2 regions of the Streptomyces sp. NPDC055815 genome follow, and region 1 is predicted to be linked to the other one. Evidence: riboswitches for the same ligand, from Rfam matches in the RefSeq annotation. Region 1 holds a riboswitch; the other holds the start of a gene.
What was found. Region 1 has a riboswitch for cobalamin ahead of cobN (cobaltochelatase subunit CobN). Riboswitches for the same ligand answer to the same signal wherever they lie in the genome.
Positions count from the first base shown of each region.

Region 2: linked by a shared signal. The riboswitch ahead of ACWGN5_RS24240 (ABC transporter substrate-binding protein) and the one ahead of cobN (cobaltochelatase subunit CobN) in region 1 are both predicted to bind cobalamin.

Region 1 is NZ_JBSHDU010000115.1:14,460-21,907, forward strand. It holds gene ACWGN5_RS39195 (PA14 domain-containing protein) at 1-141, opposite strand, end outside; gene ACWGN5_RS39200 (precorrin-2 C(20)-methyltransferase) at 250-1,743, opposite strand; gene ACWGN5_RS39205 (precorrin-8X methylmutase) at 1,740-2,393, opposite strand; gene ACWGN5_RS39210 (cobalamin biosynthesis protein CobG) at 2,390-3,712, opposite strand; cobalamin riboswitch at 3,786-3,928, shown strand; gene cobN (cobaltochelatase subunit CobN) at 3,969-7,448, shown strand, end outside.
Region 2 is NZ_JBSHDU010000040.1:19,080-26,527, reverse strand. It holds gene ACWGN5_RS24260 (MFS transporter) at 1-1,524, opposite strand, end outside; gene ACWGN5_RS24265 (TetR/AcrR family transcriptional regulator C-terminal domain-containing protein) at 1-37, shown strand, start outside; gene ACWGN5_RS24255 (ArsR/SmtB family transcription factor) at 1,615-1,977, opposite strand; gene ACWGN5_RS24250 (ABC transporter ATP-binding protein) at 1,962-2,774, opposite strand; gene ACWGN5_RS24245 (FecCD family ABC transporter permease) at 2,771-3,808, opposite strand; gene ACWGN5_RS24240 (ABC transporter substrate-binding protein) at 3,805-4,851, opposite strand; cobalamin riboswitch at 4,933-5,110, opposite strand; gene ACWGN5_RS24235 (cold-shock protein) at 5,161-5,367, opposite strand; gene ACWGN5_RS24230 (DJ-1/PfpI family protein) at 5,622-6,350, opposite strand; gene ACWGN5_RS24225 (TetR family transcriptional regulator) at 6,440-7,033, opposite strand; gene ACWGN5_RS24220 (alkane 1-monooxygenase) at 7,172-7,448, shown strand, end outside.

The sequences.
Region 1 (7,448 bases):
GGTGGTGTTGGCGAAGTACTCCGCCTTCCACACCGGGGACGTGCAGGTGACGGCCGCGGCGGCCGGGGTGGCGGTGAGCAGACCGCCGGAGGCGGCGAGGGCGGCCGTGACGGCCAGGGCGCTCAGCCGGGTACGAGTCATCACAGGGGGGCGGGCCCTTTCCGGACCTATGTGCGGCATGTGAAACGGGGGAACGCTTGTGTGACTCGTGAGGTGGGTGCGGGGTTGCCCTCGCACCCACCCCCGATGTCAGCCGTAACGCCGCGGCGTCCACGCGATCGTGCGCCCGTCGCCCCGTTCGACCGCCCGCGTCTGCGAGGAGCCGATCAGGAGGAGGGTGCGCATGTCGACCTCCGTCGGGTCCAGGGCCTTCAGGGTCAGGATCCGGACCGACTGCTCCGGGCCGCCGACGTCGCGGGCGACGACGACCGGGGTTTCCGGGGCGCGGAGTTCGAGGAGGAGGTCGCGGGCGGCGGCCACCTGGTGGGTGCGGGACTTGGAGCCCGGGTTGTAGAGGGCGATGACGAGGTCGGCGGACGCGGCCGCGCGGAGCCGGGCCTCGATGGCGTCCCAGGGCTTGAGCCGGTCGGAGAGGGAGATCGTGGCGTAGTCGTGGCCGAGGGGGGCGCCCGCCGCGGCGGCCGCCGCGTTCGCCGCGGTCACCCCCGGGAGGACCCGTACGGGCACGTCCGCGTACTCCGGTTCGCAGGCGACCTCCAGGACCGCCGTCGCCATGGCGAAGACGCCCGGGTCGCCGCCGGAGACCACCGCGACCTTCCGGCCGCGCCGGGCCAGGTCGAGGGCGAACTCGGCGCGCTCGGACTCGACCTTGTTGTCGGAGCCGTGCCGGATCTGGCCGGGGCGGAGGACGGGGACCCGGTCGAGGTAGGTGGTGTAGCCGACGAGGACGTCGGCGTTGACGAGCGCGCCGCGCGACTCGGGGGTGAGCCAGGGTGCCCCGGCCGGGCCGGTGCCGACGACGGTGACCTCGCCCGTCTCCCGTACGGGAGGCTCCTGGTCGACACGGGAGGGGAGGACGGCGACCGAGAAGTACGGGACCGAGGACGGGTCCACGTCCGTGAGCTTCTCCGTGCGCTCGCCCGACATGAACGCCCGCTCCACGTACCGCGCGTCCTCCAGGCGGCCGGCCCGCTCCAGGGCCCGCCTCACCGTCGGGAACGTGCGGCCCAGCTTCATCACGACCGCCGAGTCCGTGCCCGCCAGACGGGCCGTCAGCTCGTCCTCCGGCAGGGTGCCGGGGATGATCGTGAGGACCTCCTCCGCCTCGCACAGCGGCTCGCCGAGCCGGGCGGCGGCGGCGCTGACCGAGGTCACGCCGGGGATGACGGTCGTGTCGTAGCGGTCCGCGAGCCGCTTGTGCATGTGCTGGTACGAGCCGTAGAACAGCGGGTCGCCCTCGGCGAGGACGGCGACGGTCCGCCCGGCGTCCAGGTGGGCGGCGAGGCGGGCCGAGGCCTCCTCGTAGAAGTCGTTCAGGGCGCCCCGGTAGCCGCCCGGGTGGTCCGTGGTCTCCACCGTGAGCGGGTACATCAGCCGCTCCTCGATGTGGTCCTCGCGGATGTGCTCGGCGGCGATGGAGCGCGCTATGGAGCGGCCGTGGCGGGCCGAGTGGTAGGCGATGACGTCGGCGGAGGCGATGGCCTTCACGGCGGCGACCGTCATCAGGTTCGGGTCGCCGGGGCCGAGGCCGACCCCGTACAGCTTTCCGGTCACGGTCGTCATGCCTGGATCTCCGCTTCGTGGGCGAGGGCGTTGATCGCGGCGGCCGTCATCGCGCTGCCGCCGCGCCGGCCCCGTACGACCAGGTAGTCGAGGCCGAGGGTGTTCTCGGCCAGGGCGTCCTTGGACTCGGCGGCGCCGATGAAGCCGACGGGGATGCCGAGGACGGCGGCGGGCCTGCCCGCGCCCTTCGCGACCATCTCCAGGAGGTGGAAGAGGGCGGTCGGCGCGTTGCCGATGGCGACGACGGAGCCTTCGAGGCGGTCCCGCCACAGTTCGAGGGCGGCGGCCGAGCGGGTGGTGCCGAGCTCGGCGGCGAGGCCGGGGACGGCCGGGTCGGAGAGCGCGCAGAGCACCTCGTTGTCGGCGGGCAGCCGCTTGCGGGTGACACCGCTGGCGACCATCTGCGCGTCGCAGAGGATGGGCGCGCCGGCCCGGAGGGCGGCGCGGGCGTTCGCGACGACCTGCGGCGAGTAGGCGATGTCCTGCACGAGGTCGGTCATCCCGCACGCGTGGATCATCCGGACGGCCACCTGGGCGACGTCGGCGGGCAGGCCCGCGAGGTCCGCCTCGGCGCGGATCGTGGCAAAGGACCGGCGGTAGATCTCCGTCCCGTCCTTCTCGTAGTCGAACATCCTGGTGCTCTCGCTCATCTCGTGTGGGTCGGCAGGCTGCGGGCCGTGGTCACTGCTTCGGGCAGGGCGGTACGGGGGGTGGGGACGCCGTCCACCAGGTAGGTGTCGTCGCCGGTGGCGAGGACGTCGACCCAGATGCCGTGCGGGTGGCCGCAGCGGCGCTCGCACCCCGAGTAGTGGACGGGCAGGCCCCCGCGGCGGACGAGGCCGGCGTCCGTCCGTACGTCGGCGAGGGACTTGGCGCAGCCGGGGCGTCCGGTGCAGGCGCTGACCCCGACGGCGGGCAGGTCGGGCCGGGTGATCAGGCCGTACGACGCGAGGGCGGGGAGTCCTGCGGGGTCCCCGACGACGACCACTCCGCGCCAGGGCGTGAGCCGCAGGTCGTCGGCGCCGTCCGCCAGGGCCCGCAGCTGGGCGGCGGTGAGCCGGCCGAGCGGGGCGAGGACGTGCAGGGCGCGGTCGCCGAGGGGCCCGGGCGCGGGCGGCGGGGACGCGGGGAGCGGCGGTACGGACACGGGTACGGGCTCCGCCGTCACGCCGGCCCCGGCCAGCGCGCCCACCAGGTCGAGCGGGTGCCCCGGGGGCAGTTCGCGGACCCGCCAGGCGCCGGTACCGGCCGTGCGGGCGGCCTCCAGGAAGGCCTCGGCGGCGGCGAGCGCGGCGCGGGCCGCGTCGGCGCCCGCGACCCGGAGGACCTGGCCCCCGACGTGCAGGAGCGCGTCGGCGGCCCCGGCCGGGTGCGCGACCGCGGGGGTTTCGGCGTCGACCGCGACCGCCGGGTGCCCGGCGGGCGCCGGGGTCTCCCCGTCCACTGCGATCAAGGTCACATCGCCGCCGAGGCCGGCCACGTCCCCGCGGCCGTCGTCGAGGACGAAGAGGAAGCGGCCCGAGAGGGCCGCCGCCGCGGGGGTGGCGCAGAGGAGGGCGTCCAGCGCGCGGGCCCACAACTGGACGGCGCCGTGGCCGAGTCCGTCGAGCCCGGCGGCCGGCGAGGCCACGATGTTGCGGACGCGCTCGTGGGTGGGGGAGGGCAGCAGGCCCGCCTCGGCCAGGAGGGCCGCGAGGTCCGCCCCGCAGTCCCCGGCGAGGCCGCGCAGCTCGGCGTTGCCGCGCGAGGTGATGCTGATCCGTCCGTCGCCGAGGCTCTCGGCGGCGCGGGCCAGCACCTCCGCCTGATGTGCCGTCAGACGGCCTGCGGGCAGGCGCAGTCGGGCCAGGCGTCCGTCGTCGGCGGGGTGCAGGCGCAGCGCCCCGGGGCAGGCGTCGCCACGGTCCCGTATGCGAGCTTCGCCCGGTTCGGGCGTCGGGGCTGGGGTGGGCGGCATGGCGGCGAGCATACCCACGGGGAACCGGGCGGCCACCGAGTGTGATCCGGCCGACTCTCCCGCTTTCTCCGGCCCGGAGACGGCACGATCTAGGATGCAGATCGGCATGGGGTCCCAGGACCCCGGGGAGGAAGCCCGGTGAGAATCCGGCGCGGTCCCGCCACTGTGAGCCCGTACCCCACGAGGGGACACGGGTGAGTCAGGAACTCCCGCCGTCCATACGACCACCCGGGGCGCGGACAACCCCGAGGAAGGGCCTGAGCTCGCCATGCTCCTGCTGCTGTCGCACTCCGACACCGACCTGCTCAGCGCCCGCGCGGCCAACGCCGCCCAGGCCGAGGGAGCGGTCGAGTACCGCTTCGCCAACCCCTCCCGCCTCCCCCTCGCCGACCTCCCGGCCCTCCTCGACGGCGTCGACCTGGTCGTCGTCCGGCTCCTCGGCGGGCTGCGCTCCTGGCAGGAGGGGCTCGACGCGATCCGCGCCGCCGGAAAGCCGGTCGTCGTGCTCAGCGGCGAACAGGCCCCCGACGCCCAGCTGATGGAGGCCTCCACCGTCCCGGTCGGCGTCGCCACCGAGGCGCACGCCTATCTGGCGCACGGCGGCCCCGCCAACCTGGAGCAGCTGGCCCGCTTCCTCTCCGACACCGTCCTGCTCACCGGCCACGGCTTCGAGGCCCCGGCCGCCGCCCCCACCTGGGGCCCGCTGGAGCGCACCGCACGCAACGAGACCGGCCCGACCGTCGCCGTGCTCTACTACCGCGCCCACCACATGAGCGGGAACACCGCCTTCGTCGACGCCCTGTGCGGGGCGATCGAGGACGCCGGCGCGCGGGCCCTCCCGCTGTACGTGGCGTCCCTGCGCGCCCCCGAGGCGGAGCTCGTCGAGACGCTGCGCACGGCCGACGCGATCGTCACGACCGTCCTCGCGGCCGGCGGCACCAAGCCCGCCGAGGCGCAGGCCGGCGGCGACGAGGAGGCCTGGGACGCGGGCGCGCTCGCCGCGCTCGACGTGCCGATCCTCCAGGCCCTGTGCCTGACCGGCTCGCGGGCCGCGTGGGAGGAGAACGACGAGGGCCTGTCCCCGCTCGACGCGGCCAGCCAGGTCGCCGTGCCCGAGTTCGACGGCCGCCTCATCACCGTCCCGTTCTCCTTCAAGGAGATCGACGCGGACGGTCTGCCCGCGTACGTCGCCGACGCCGAGCGCGCGGCCCGCGTCGCCGGCATCGCCGTCCGGCACGCCCGGCTGCGCCACATCCCGAACGCCGAGAAGAAGCTGGCGCTCGTCCTCTCCGCGTACCCGACGAAGCACTCCCGCATCGGCAACGCGGTCGGCCTCGACACCCCCGCCTCCGCCGTCGCCCTCCTGCGCAGGCTGCGGGAGGAGGGCTACGACTTCGGGCCCGTCGAGGACATCCCCGGTCTCGTCTCCGGCGACGGCGACGAGCTGATCTACGCCCTCATCGAGGCGGGCGGCCACGACCAGGACTGGCTGACCGAGGAGCAGCTCGCGAAGAACCCGGTCCGCATCCCGGCCGCCGACTACAAGCGCTGGTACGCGACGCTGCCCGCCGAGCTCCGCGAGCAGGTGGAGGAGCACTGGGGCCCGGCGCCCGGCGAGATGTTCCTCGACCGCTCCCGCAACCCGGAGGGCGATATCGTCCTCGCCGCCCTGCGGCGCGGGAACCTCCTGGTCCTCATCCAGCCGCCGCGCGGCTTCGGCGAGAACCCGATCGCGATCTACCACGACCCCGATCTCCCGCCGTCCCACCACTACCTGGCCGCCTACCGCTGGATCGCCGCCCGCGCCGAGGACGGCGGCTTCGGCGCCGACGCCATGGTCCACCTGGGCAAGCACGGCAACCTGGAGTGGCTGCCCGGCAAGAACGCCGGCCTGTCCGCCGCCTGCGGCCCCGACGCGGCCCTCGGCGACATCCCGCTGATCTACCCGTTCCTCGTCAACGACCCGGGCGAGGGCACCCAGGCCAAGCGGCGCGTCCACGCGACCCTCGTCGACCACCTGGTGCCGCCGATGGCCCGCGCCGACTCGTACGGCGACATCGCCCGCCTGGAGCAGCTGCTCGACGAGTACGCCCAGATCAGCTCGATGGACCCGGCGAAGCTCCCGGCCATCCGCGCCCAGATCTGGACCCTGATCCAGGCCGCGAAGCTCGACCACGACCTCGGTCTGGAGGAGCGCCCGGAGGACGACGGCTTCGACGACTTCCTGCTGCACGTCGACGGCTGGCTGTGCGAGGTCAAGGACGCCCAGATCCGCGACGGCCTGCACGTCCTCGGCGGCGCCCCGGAGGGCGAGGCCCGGGTCAACCTGGTCCTCTCGATCCTGCGCGCCCGCCAGATCTGGGGCGGTACGCAGGCGCTGCCGGGTCTGCGCGAGGCCCTCGGCCTGGACGAGTCGGCGGCGACCCGCACCACCGCCGACGAGGCGGAGGCGAAGGCCCGCGAGCTGGTGGAGGCGATGGAGGCGGCCGGCTGGGACGTGTCCGCCATCCCCACCTCGTACGGTTCCGAGGTCCAGGCCGTCCTGCGCTTCGCCTGCGAGCAGGTCGTGCCGCGGCTCGCCGCCACCACCGACGAACTCGCCCACGCCGTGCACGCCCTGAACGGCGGCTTCGTCCCCGCCGGTCCGTCGGGCTCCCCGCTCCGCGGCCTGGTCAACGTCCTGCCGACCGGCCGCAACTTCTACTCCGTCGACCCGAAGGCCGTGCCGTCCCGGCTCGCCTGGGAGACCGGCCAGGCGCTCGCCGACTCGCTGCTCACCCGCTACCGCGACGACAACGGCACGTGGCCGACCTCCGTCGGCCTGTCCCTGTGGGGGACGAGCGCGATGCGCACCGCCGGCGACGACGTCGCCGAGGCGCTCGCCCTGCTCGGCGTCCGTCCGCTGTGGGACGAGGCCTCGCGCCGGGTGAACGGCCTGGAGCCGATCCCGCTCGCCGAGCTCGGCCGCCCGCGCGTCGATGTGACGCTGCGCATCTCGGGCTTCTTCCGTGACGCGTTCCCGCACGTCATCGGCCTTCTCGACGATGCCGTACGGCTCGTCGCGGGCCTGGAGGGCGAGTCCGCCGAGGACAACTACGTACGGGCGCACGCGCAGGCCGACCTCGCCGAGCACGGTGACGAGCGGCGCGCCACCACCCGGATCTTCGGCTCGCGGCCCGGCACGTACGGCGCGGGCATCCTGCAGCTGATCGACTCGCGCGACTGGCGCACGGACGCCGACCTCGCCGAGGTGTACACGGTGTGGGGCGGGTACGCGTACGGGCGCGGGCTCGAAGGCCGCCCGGCGCGCGCCGAGATGGAGACGGCGTACAAGCGGATCGCGGTGGCCGCGAAGAACACGGACACCCGCGAGCACGACATCGCCGACTCGGACGACTACTTCCAGTACCACGGCGGCATGGTCGCGACCGTCCGCGCGCTGACGGGCACGGCCCCCGAGGCGTACATCGGCGACTCGACCCGCCCGGAGACCGTCCGCACCCGCACGCTCGTCGAGGAGACCTCCCGGGTCTTCCGGGCCCGCGTGGTCAACCCGCGCTGGATCGAGGCGATGCGCCGCCGCGGCTACAAGGGCGCGTTCGAGCTGGCGGCGACCGTCGACTACCTCTTCGGGTACGACGCGACGACGGGTGTCGTCGCCGACTGGATGTACGACAAGCTCACCCAGGAGTACGTCCTCGACGAGACGAACCAGGCCTTCCTCAAGGAGGCCAACCCCTGGGCCCTG
Region 2 (7,448 bases), on a different contig from region 1:
CGTCCTGGACGGCCTGGAGATGCGACTCCCGCGCTGACCGGAAGCACGACCGGACACACGGCCGGACAGACGTCCGGCCGCACGACCGGTCGCACGCCCGGACTCCCGCCCGGACTCCCGCCCGGACTCCCTCCCGGACTCCCGGCCCGGCGCCGACGGCCACCGCCGGTGCAGCGTGTCGATGTGGTACGCGTGCGCGTGCCGACCCCCGGCCCCGACCCCTGCCCCGGCCCCCGCCCCGGCCCCCGTCCCCGCCCCGGCCAGATGCGGGTGGCCGGCCGGGAGTTCGGGGTGGGCGTGCTCCAGCTCGGCCGGGTCCTCGCGGGGCCAGAGGCACGCCGCGCCCACGGCCCCGAGGAGGGCGAGCGCGGCGAGCACGGCCGCCGAGACGGCGGGCCCCGCCCAGGCGGCGAGCCCGCCGGCGAGCGGGTAGGCGAGCAGCCAGCAGGCGTGCGAGAGGGAGAACCGGGCCGCGAAGGCGGCCGGCAGGTCGTCCCCGGCGGCCGAGCGGCGCACCACCCGGCCGCCGGGGGTGAGGACGGCGGACCCGGCGGCGCCGACGAGCAGCCAGACCGCGAGCAGCGCGGGCCAGGACCAGGCGCCGGGCGCGGCGGTGAGCCCGAGGGCGAGGAGCACGAGGGCCCCGGGCAGGACGAAGGCCGCCCGCACCATGACGGCGCGGTCGTCCGCCCGGCGCAGGACGCGCGGCAGCAGCAGCGCCACGGCCATGGACCCGGCCCCGTAGGCGCCGAGCGCGAGGGGGACGTCACCGGCGGGGCGGCCGAGGGTGTCGCGGACCAGGAGCACGGTGTCGACGAGCACCACGGCCCCGGCCGCCGCGACGGCGAGGTCGAGGGCGAGGAGGGCCCGCAGCCGTGGGGTGGCGAGCAACAGCCGGACGCCGTAGGCGACCTTGGCGTAGAGCCGGCGCGGACCGTCCGCCTCGGGCTCCGGCGGCGCGGGCAGGGTGGTCGTCCTGACGAGGAGGGCCGAGGCCAGGAAGCCGAGGGCCGTGCCGGTGAAGAGCCAGGCGTACGGGACGATCGTGAGCAGTGCGGCGGCCAGGACGGGACTGACCAGGCTCTCCAGGTCGTAGGCGAGCCGGGAGAGGGAGAGGGCGTCCGTGTAGGCGCCTTCCTCCGGGAGCACCTGCGGGATCGTGGCCTGGAAGGCCGGGGTGAAGGCGGCGGAGGCGGCCTGGAGCAGGAGGATCAGGACGTACACCTGCCAGACCTGTGTGACGAAGGGCAGGGCGAGCACGACCGTCGCCCGCGCCAGGTCCATCGCGACGAGCAGGGTGCGCCGGGGCACGCGGTCGGCGAGGGCGCCCGCGAGCGGGGCGATCGTCACGTACGCGGCCATCTTGAGGGCGAGGGCGGTGCCGAGCACGGCGGCGGCGTCCGCCCCGGCCAGGTCGTACGCGAGGAGGCTGAGCGCCACGGTGGCGAGGCCGGTGCCCGCGAGGGCGACGACCTGCGCGCCGAAGAGGCGTCGGTAGGTGCGGTTGCGCAGGACGGACAGCATGGGGGCGCCCCCGGTCGGCGACGGCGGACGGCTGGTCGGTGCGACGCCTCCACCGTAGCCGATATGTGCACGCGTGCGCACATGTTCACGTCAGTCGTGCCAGGGCTCGCCCGTCACCTGGTGGTCCGCCCGGCTGATCGCCTCGACGACCAGGCGCTTCAGATGCCCGTCCGGCATCGCGTACACGACCCGGCGGCCGTCCTTGCGGCTCGTGACGAGCCCGCCGAGGCGCAGCTTGGCGAGGTGCTGACTGACGGCGGGCCGCGCGGCCCCGCACGCCTCGGTGAGGGCGGTGACGTCGGCCTCGCCCCGGGTGAGCACCCACAACAGATGGAGCCGGGTGGGGTCGGAGAGCAGACCGAACACCTCGGCCGCCGCCGCGAGTTCACGCGGTCCCGGGGTCCGGTCGTGCGGACGGGAGGGAGCGGCTGCGGGGTCTACGGGCTCGGGCATGGACCCACCGTACCCAGGAAGCGGATGTGGGGGCGCCCGTCGGGTCCCGGCCGGGTCACGGCGCTGCGGACCCCGTACACCTCGGCGATGAGCTCCTCGGTGAGGACCTCGTCCGGTGGGCCGCTCGCCACCACCCGGCCCCGGGCGAGGACCACGAGCCGGTCGCAGTACATCGCCGCGAGGTTGAGGTCGTGCAGGGCGACGACGGCGGTGAGGCGGAGGCCGGAGACGAGGGCGAGGAGGTCGAGCTGGTGCTGGATGTCGAGGTGGTTGGTGGGTTCGTCGAGGAGGAGTTCGCGCGGTTCCTGGGCGAGGGCGCGGGCGATCTGGACGCGCTGGCGTTCGCCGCCGGAGAGGGTGCGCCAGGGCTGCCGGGCGCGATCGGTGAGCCCGGTCCGTTCGAGGGCGGTGCGGACGGCGGTCTCGTCGGCGGCCGAGGGCGGGGTCCAGGCCCTGCGGTGCGGGATGCGGCCGAGGCGTACGACATCGGCGACGGTCAGGTCGGTCTGGGTGTCGGCCTGCTGCTCGACCGTGGCGAGGCGCCGGGCGACGGTGCGGCGGCCGAGCCCGCCGAGCGGTTCGCCGTCGAGGGTGACGACCCCCGAGTCGGGGGCGAGGACGCCGGCGAGGAGGCGCAACAGGGTGGACTTGCCCGAGCCGTTGGGCCCGAGAAGCCCGGTGACGGTGCCCGGGGCGAGGGAGACGCTGACCCCGTCGAGGACGAGGGTGTCCCCGGCCGTGCGCGAGACCCGGTCGGCGTGGAGCCCGGCGCCCGAAGAGCCGGCGGTGGTGGTCATCGCGCGCTCCTGGTGCGGTACAGGACGAGGACGAAGGCCGGGACGCCGATCAGCGAGGTCACCACGCCCACCGGCACCTCCTGCGGGTCGAGGACCGTACGCGCGAGCGTGTCGGCCCACACGAGGAACACCGCTCCGGCAAGGGCGGTGACCGGCAGGAGCCGGGCGTGCCCGGGACCCGCGAGCGCGCGGGCGGCGTGCGGCAGGACGAGGCCGACGAAGCCGATCGCCCCGGCGGCGGAGACCAGGGCGGCCGTCAGGAGCGCGGTGACGCACAGCAGGACGAGCCGGGTCCGGGCGACGGCGATGCCGAGCGAGGCGGCGGCCTCCTCGCCGAAGGCGAAGGCGTCCAGGGTCCTCGCGTACCCGCCGCAGACCAGCAGGGCGGCCGCGAGGACGCCGAGGCACAGCCACACGTCGCTCCAGCCGGCCCCGGCGAGCGAGCCGAGCAGCCAGAAGAGGACGCCCCGGGTGGTCTCGGCGTCGGCGGCGGTCATGACGACGAAGGAGGTGAGGGCGGAGAAGAGCTGCATCGCGGCGACGCCCGCGAGGACGACCCGGTCCGTGGAGCCGCCGAGGGTGTGGCTGAGCAGCAGGACGAGCGCGAAGGAGACCACCGCCCCCAGGAACGCCCCGCCGGTGACGGAGAGGACCCCGCCGCCGATGCCGAGGACGACGACCGCGACCGCGCCGGTGGAGGCGCCGGAGGAGACGCCGAGGACGAAGGGGTCGGCGAGCGGGTTGCGCAGGAGCGACTGCATCACCGCCCCGCAGACGGCGAGTCCGGCGCCGCAGACGGCGGCGAGGAGGGTACGGGGCAGCCGCAGGTCCCAGACGATCCCGTCGCGGATCGGCGAGAGGCCGGAGGCGCCGCCGCCGAGGTGGGCGGCGATCACGGAACCGGCCTCGCCGACGCCGATGTCCGCCGGGCCGATGGTGACGGCCACGGCCACGGACAGGCCGAGCAGCGCGAGCCCGGCCGCCGCCCACAGGGGCACGGTGGCGGCCGTGGTCTCCCGCCGGGTCGTCCTCACTTCGCGAGGCCGTACGAGCGGAGCGCGGCGGCCACCTTCTCGACGCCCTCGACGGTGCGGAGGGTGGGGTTCATCGCCTGGCCGCTGAGCAGGACGTACCGCTTGTGCTTCACGGCCGTCATGTTCCGGGTGACGGGGTCGGACTCCAGGAACTCGATCTTCTTCGCCGCGCTCTCGGCGGACTGCGCGCGGCGGGTCAGATCGCCGATCACGAGGACGTCCGGGTCGCGGTCCGCGACGGTCTCCCAGTTGATTTGGGGCCACTCCTCGCGGGTGTCGTCGAAGACGTTCTTCGCCCCGAGGGCGTTCGTGACGATCCCGGGTGCCCCGCAACATCCGGCCATGTAGGGCGACTTGGCGTCGGAGTACCAGTAGAGGACGGTGGCGTCGGTGAAGTCGGCCGCCGCCGTGGCCTTCGCCACCCGGGCCTTCAGCCCGGCGACGAGCTTCTCGCCGCGCTCGGGGACCCCGAACACCCGGGCCAGGTCGCGGATCTCGCCGTAGACCGTGTCCGTGGTGAGGGGGCGGGTGCGGACGCCGTCGCCGTCGCCGCTGTTGTCCTTGCCGACGCAGTCGGTCGGCGAGAGGTACGTCGGGACCCCGAGCTGCTCGAAGCGTTCGCGGGGCGCGACCCCGCCCTTGCCGAGGGTGTACGCGAACGAGGCGGCCGCGAAGTCGGGTTCGGTGTCGAGGACCTTCTCGAAGGAGGGGTAGCGGTCGGCGAGGCGCGGGACCTTGGCGTTCTCCTCCTCCAGGCCCTTGAGCACGGGGTCCGTCCAGGTCGCGGTGCCCACCATGCGGTCGGCGAGGCCGAGGGAGAGCATGATCTCCGCCGCTCCCTGGTCGAGGGCGACGGCCCGGCGCGGGGCGCGGTCGACGCGGACCTTCCGTCCGCAGTTGTCGTCGAGGGTCACGGGGTGGCCGCGCTCCGGTGCGGGCTTCGACGAGGGTGCGGAGGGCCCGCAGCCGGTCGCCGTCGCGAGGAGGACCAGGACGCCGGTGAGGGCGGGCACGGCGGAGCGGACGGGGTGTGCGAGCGGCACGGGGGACTTCCTCTGCGTCCACGGCTCATACGCGGAGCCTGTCGTACGGTGCTCCCCGGACGACCGCGTGCCGCCGGGGCCGCCAGCAGGTCTTCGGACTCGGGGTCAGCCGGACGGAGCGCCTTCCCGGGCCCGTCGTGCCGCCCAGTGGCCGATGCTCCGCCCGTCGCCCTCACCGCTGCGCGTCAGTTCCGGTCTCGCACCGGATTCCCTGACCCGTGGACGTACCCGTTCAGGTGCGTACAAAGGTGCGACTGGCCTCGGCACAGTACCACCGGCCGGCCGCCGCACCCCGGACGCCCGTCGCCGTCAGACGCGCAGCTCCTTCGCCTCGAAGCGGCCGTCGCCGAGGACCAGGACGAAGGAGACCTGCTGCCCCTCGGAGACCGTCCGCTCCTCGCTCTCGATGTCCTCGGCGCTGAAGTACACCTGCTCCTCGGAGCCCACGGGGACGACGAAGCCGTACCCGCCGAGACGGTTGAAGGACTGCACGAACCCTTTGCTTCTGCCTTCCACGGCGGCCTCCTCGTCGGCGCGGGGGGCGCGGTCGAGGGTGTCCGGCCCCGGGGGCCGTGTCCGCGCCTCAGGGGAGATGTACCCCGTCCCTCCCCCGTTCGCCACCGCCGCCGGCCGGGGCGAACCACCCCGGATGATCTCGTACAATATTCAACAGAGGCCCGCTGTCGGAGATCCCCCGTGTCCGACAGCGGGCCTCGCCGCGTCCGTCAGAGACGCGTCCGCCCGAACCCGTCCGTTCAGTGCCGGTCCGTTCAGTGCCGGTCCGGCCGGACCCAGACCGTGCCCCTCGCCTCGTACTCGAGCATGGCCTCCAGGCCGTTCGCCGCGTCGGGGCCGAGTTCCCGGCGTACGAGCCAGAGCGCGAGCTCCAGGCCCGAGGTGACACCCCCGGCGGTCACGAGGTCGCCGTCGTCCACCACCCTGGCCCCCTTCAGGACGCCGCCCTGCCGCTCCAGGTCCGGGCGGGCCTTGTGGTGGGTGGTGCAGGGGCGGCCCCGGGTGAGTCCGGCGGCGGAGAGCAGCATGACGCCGGTGCACAGGGCGCTGACGGTGAGGCCCGGCCGGACCGCCGCCGCGAGGGCGCGGGGCAGGGCGCCCCGGTCGATCTCGGCCCAGACGCCCGGGCTGTCCCGGCGCGCGTAGCCGCCGCCCGGTACGACGAGCAGGTCGGCCTCGCGCGGGGCCCAGGGGTGGTCGACGCGGACCTCGGTCCCGTAGGCGGCGGTGACGGTGCCGGGCCCGTCGACGGAGACGTACCGGACGTCCACCGGACGCTCGGAGAAGAAGCCGGCGGCGGAGAGCACCTCGTAGGGGGCGGCGAAGTCGAGTTCCTCGACGCCGTCGAAGAGCACGAGGTGGACGCGGAGCGGGCGGCGCGCCGACGGCGGCGCCGCGGGGGCGGCGTGGGCTGCGGTGCTGGTTCCCAGCGCGCCCGCGGCCCCGAGGGCGGTGGTGGCGCGGAGCAGGTTGCGGCGGTTCATGGTTCTCCCCCAGGGGATGGCAGGGCCCGACGTTCCGTGTCGCGTCGAGGCAGTCGGCCGCCACCGCCCACGGGTTCCCGACGGCCGGGTCAGGCACCGCCCGGGTAGGCGATCCGTGCCGTGATCCTGGCGATGCGCCGGGCCGACTCCTCCGGCGCGGCCACCGGCTGGACGATGTGGCTGACGGTGAGCCGCACGATCGTCTCGACGGCGAGGCCGCGGGACTCCTCGTCGACGTCGGGCCAGGCCTCGATCGCGTACGCGTCGAGCATCGCCATCGCCGTGCCGAAGACCGGTTCCGGGCGCGTGGTGAGGTAGGCGAGGAGGTCGTCCTCGCCGCCGCGCGCGGCGAGCAGGACGCTCTTGATGAGGGGGTTGTCCACGGCCTGCTGGAGCGTGTAGCCGACGCCCGCCGCCGCTGCCGCCTCCAACTCGCCCCGGTGGGCGTCGAGTTCGCGCTGGATGCCGAGGAGGAAGCCCTCCAGCTCGCGCTGGACCAGGGCGTTGCCGATGGCCTCCTTCGAGCCGAACTCGTTGTAGAGCGTCTGGCGGCTGATGCCGGCGGCCCGTGCGACGGCGGCCATGCGGAGCACGCCCCAGCCGTCGGCGGCGACGAGCCGGTAGGCGGCGTCGAGCACCTGCTCGCGCAGGAGGGACCGAACACTCTCGCGGAAACGTGTCATCGTGCCCCCACTTTATCCACCGTCCCCCCGCCGTCTTCGCACACCGGCCCCGGTCCCGCGCATTGACACCTCACCCTGAATCCGTCTATCAACTGGACAGAACGCATGTGAAGTGTCCACCTCTCCGAGGAGCCGGTCTTGGCCCTGCACAGCGACTCCCCCGAAGCCCCCGCCGCCTGGCGCGACCCCAAGCGCTGGCTCTGGCTGCTCGGCCTGCTCATCCCGGCCTTCCCCTTCCTCTCCTGGGGACTGGTGAACGCCACCGGGCTCCGGCTCTTCTGGTGGACCGGGATCCTCGTCCTGTACGTGATCTTCCCGGTCGTCGACCACCTCATCGGCAAGGACTCCGCCAACCCGCCGGACAGCGCGATCGCCCACCTGGAGAAGGACCGCTACTACCGGTGGTGCACCTACC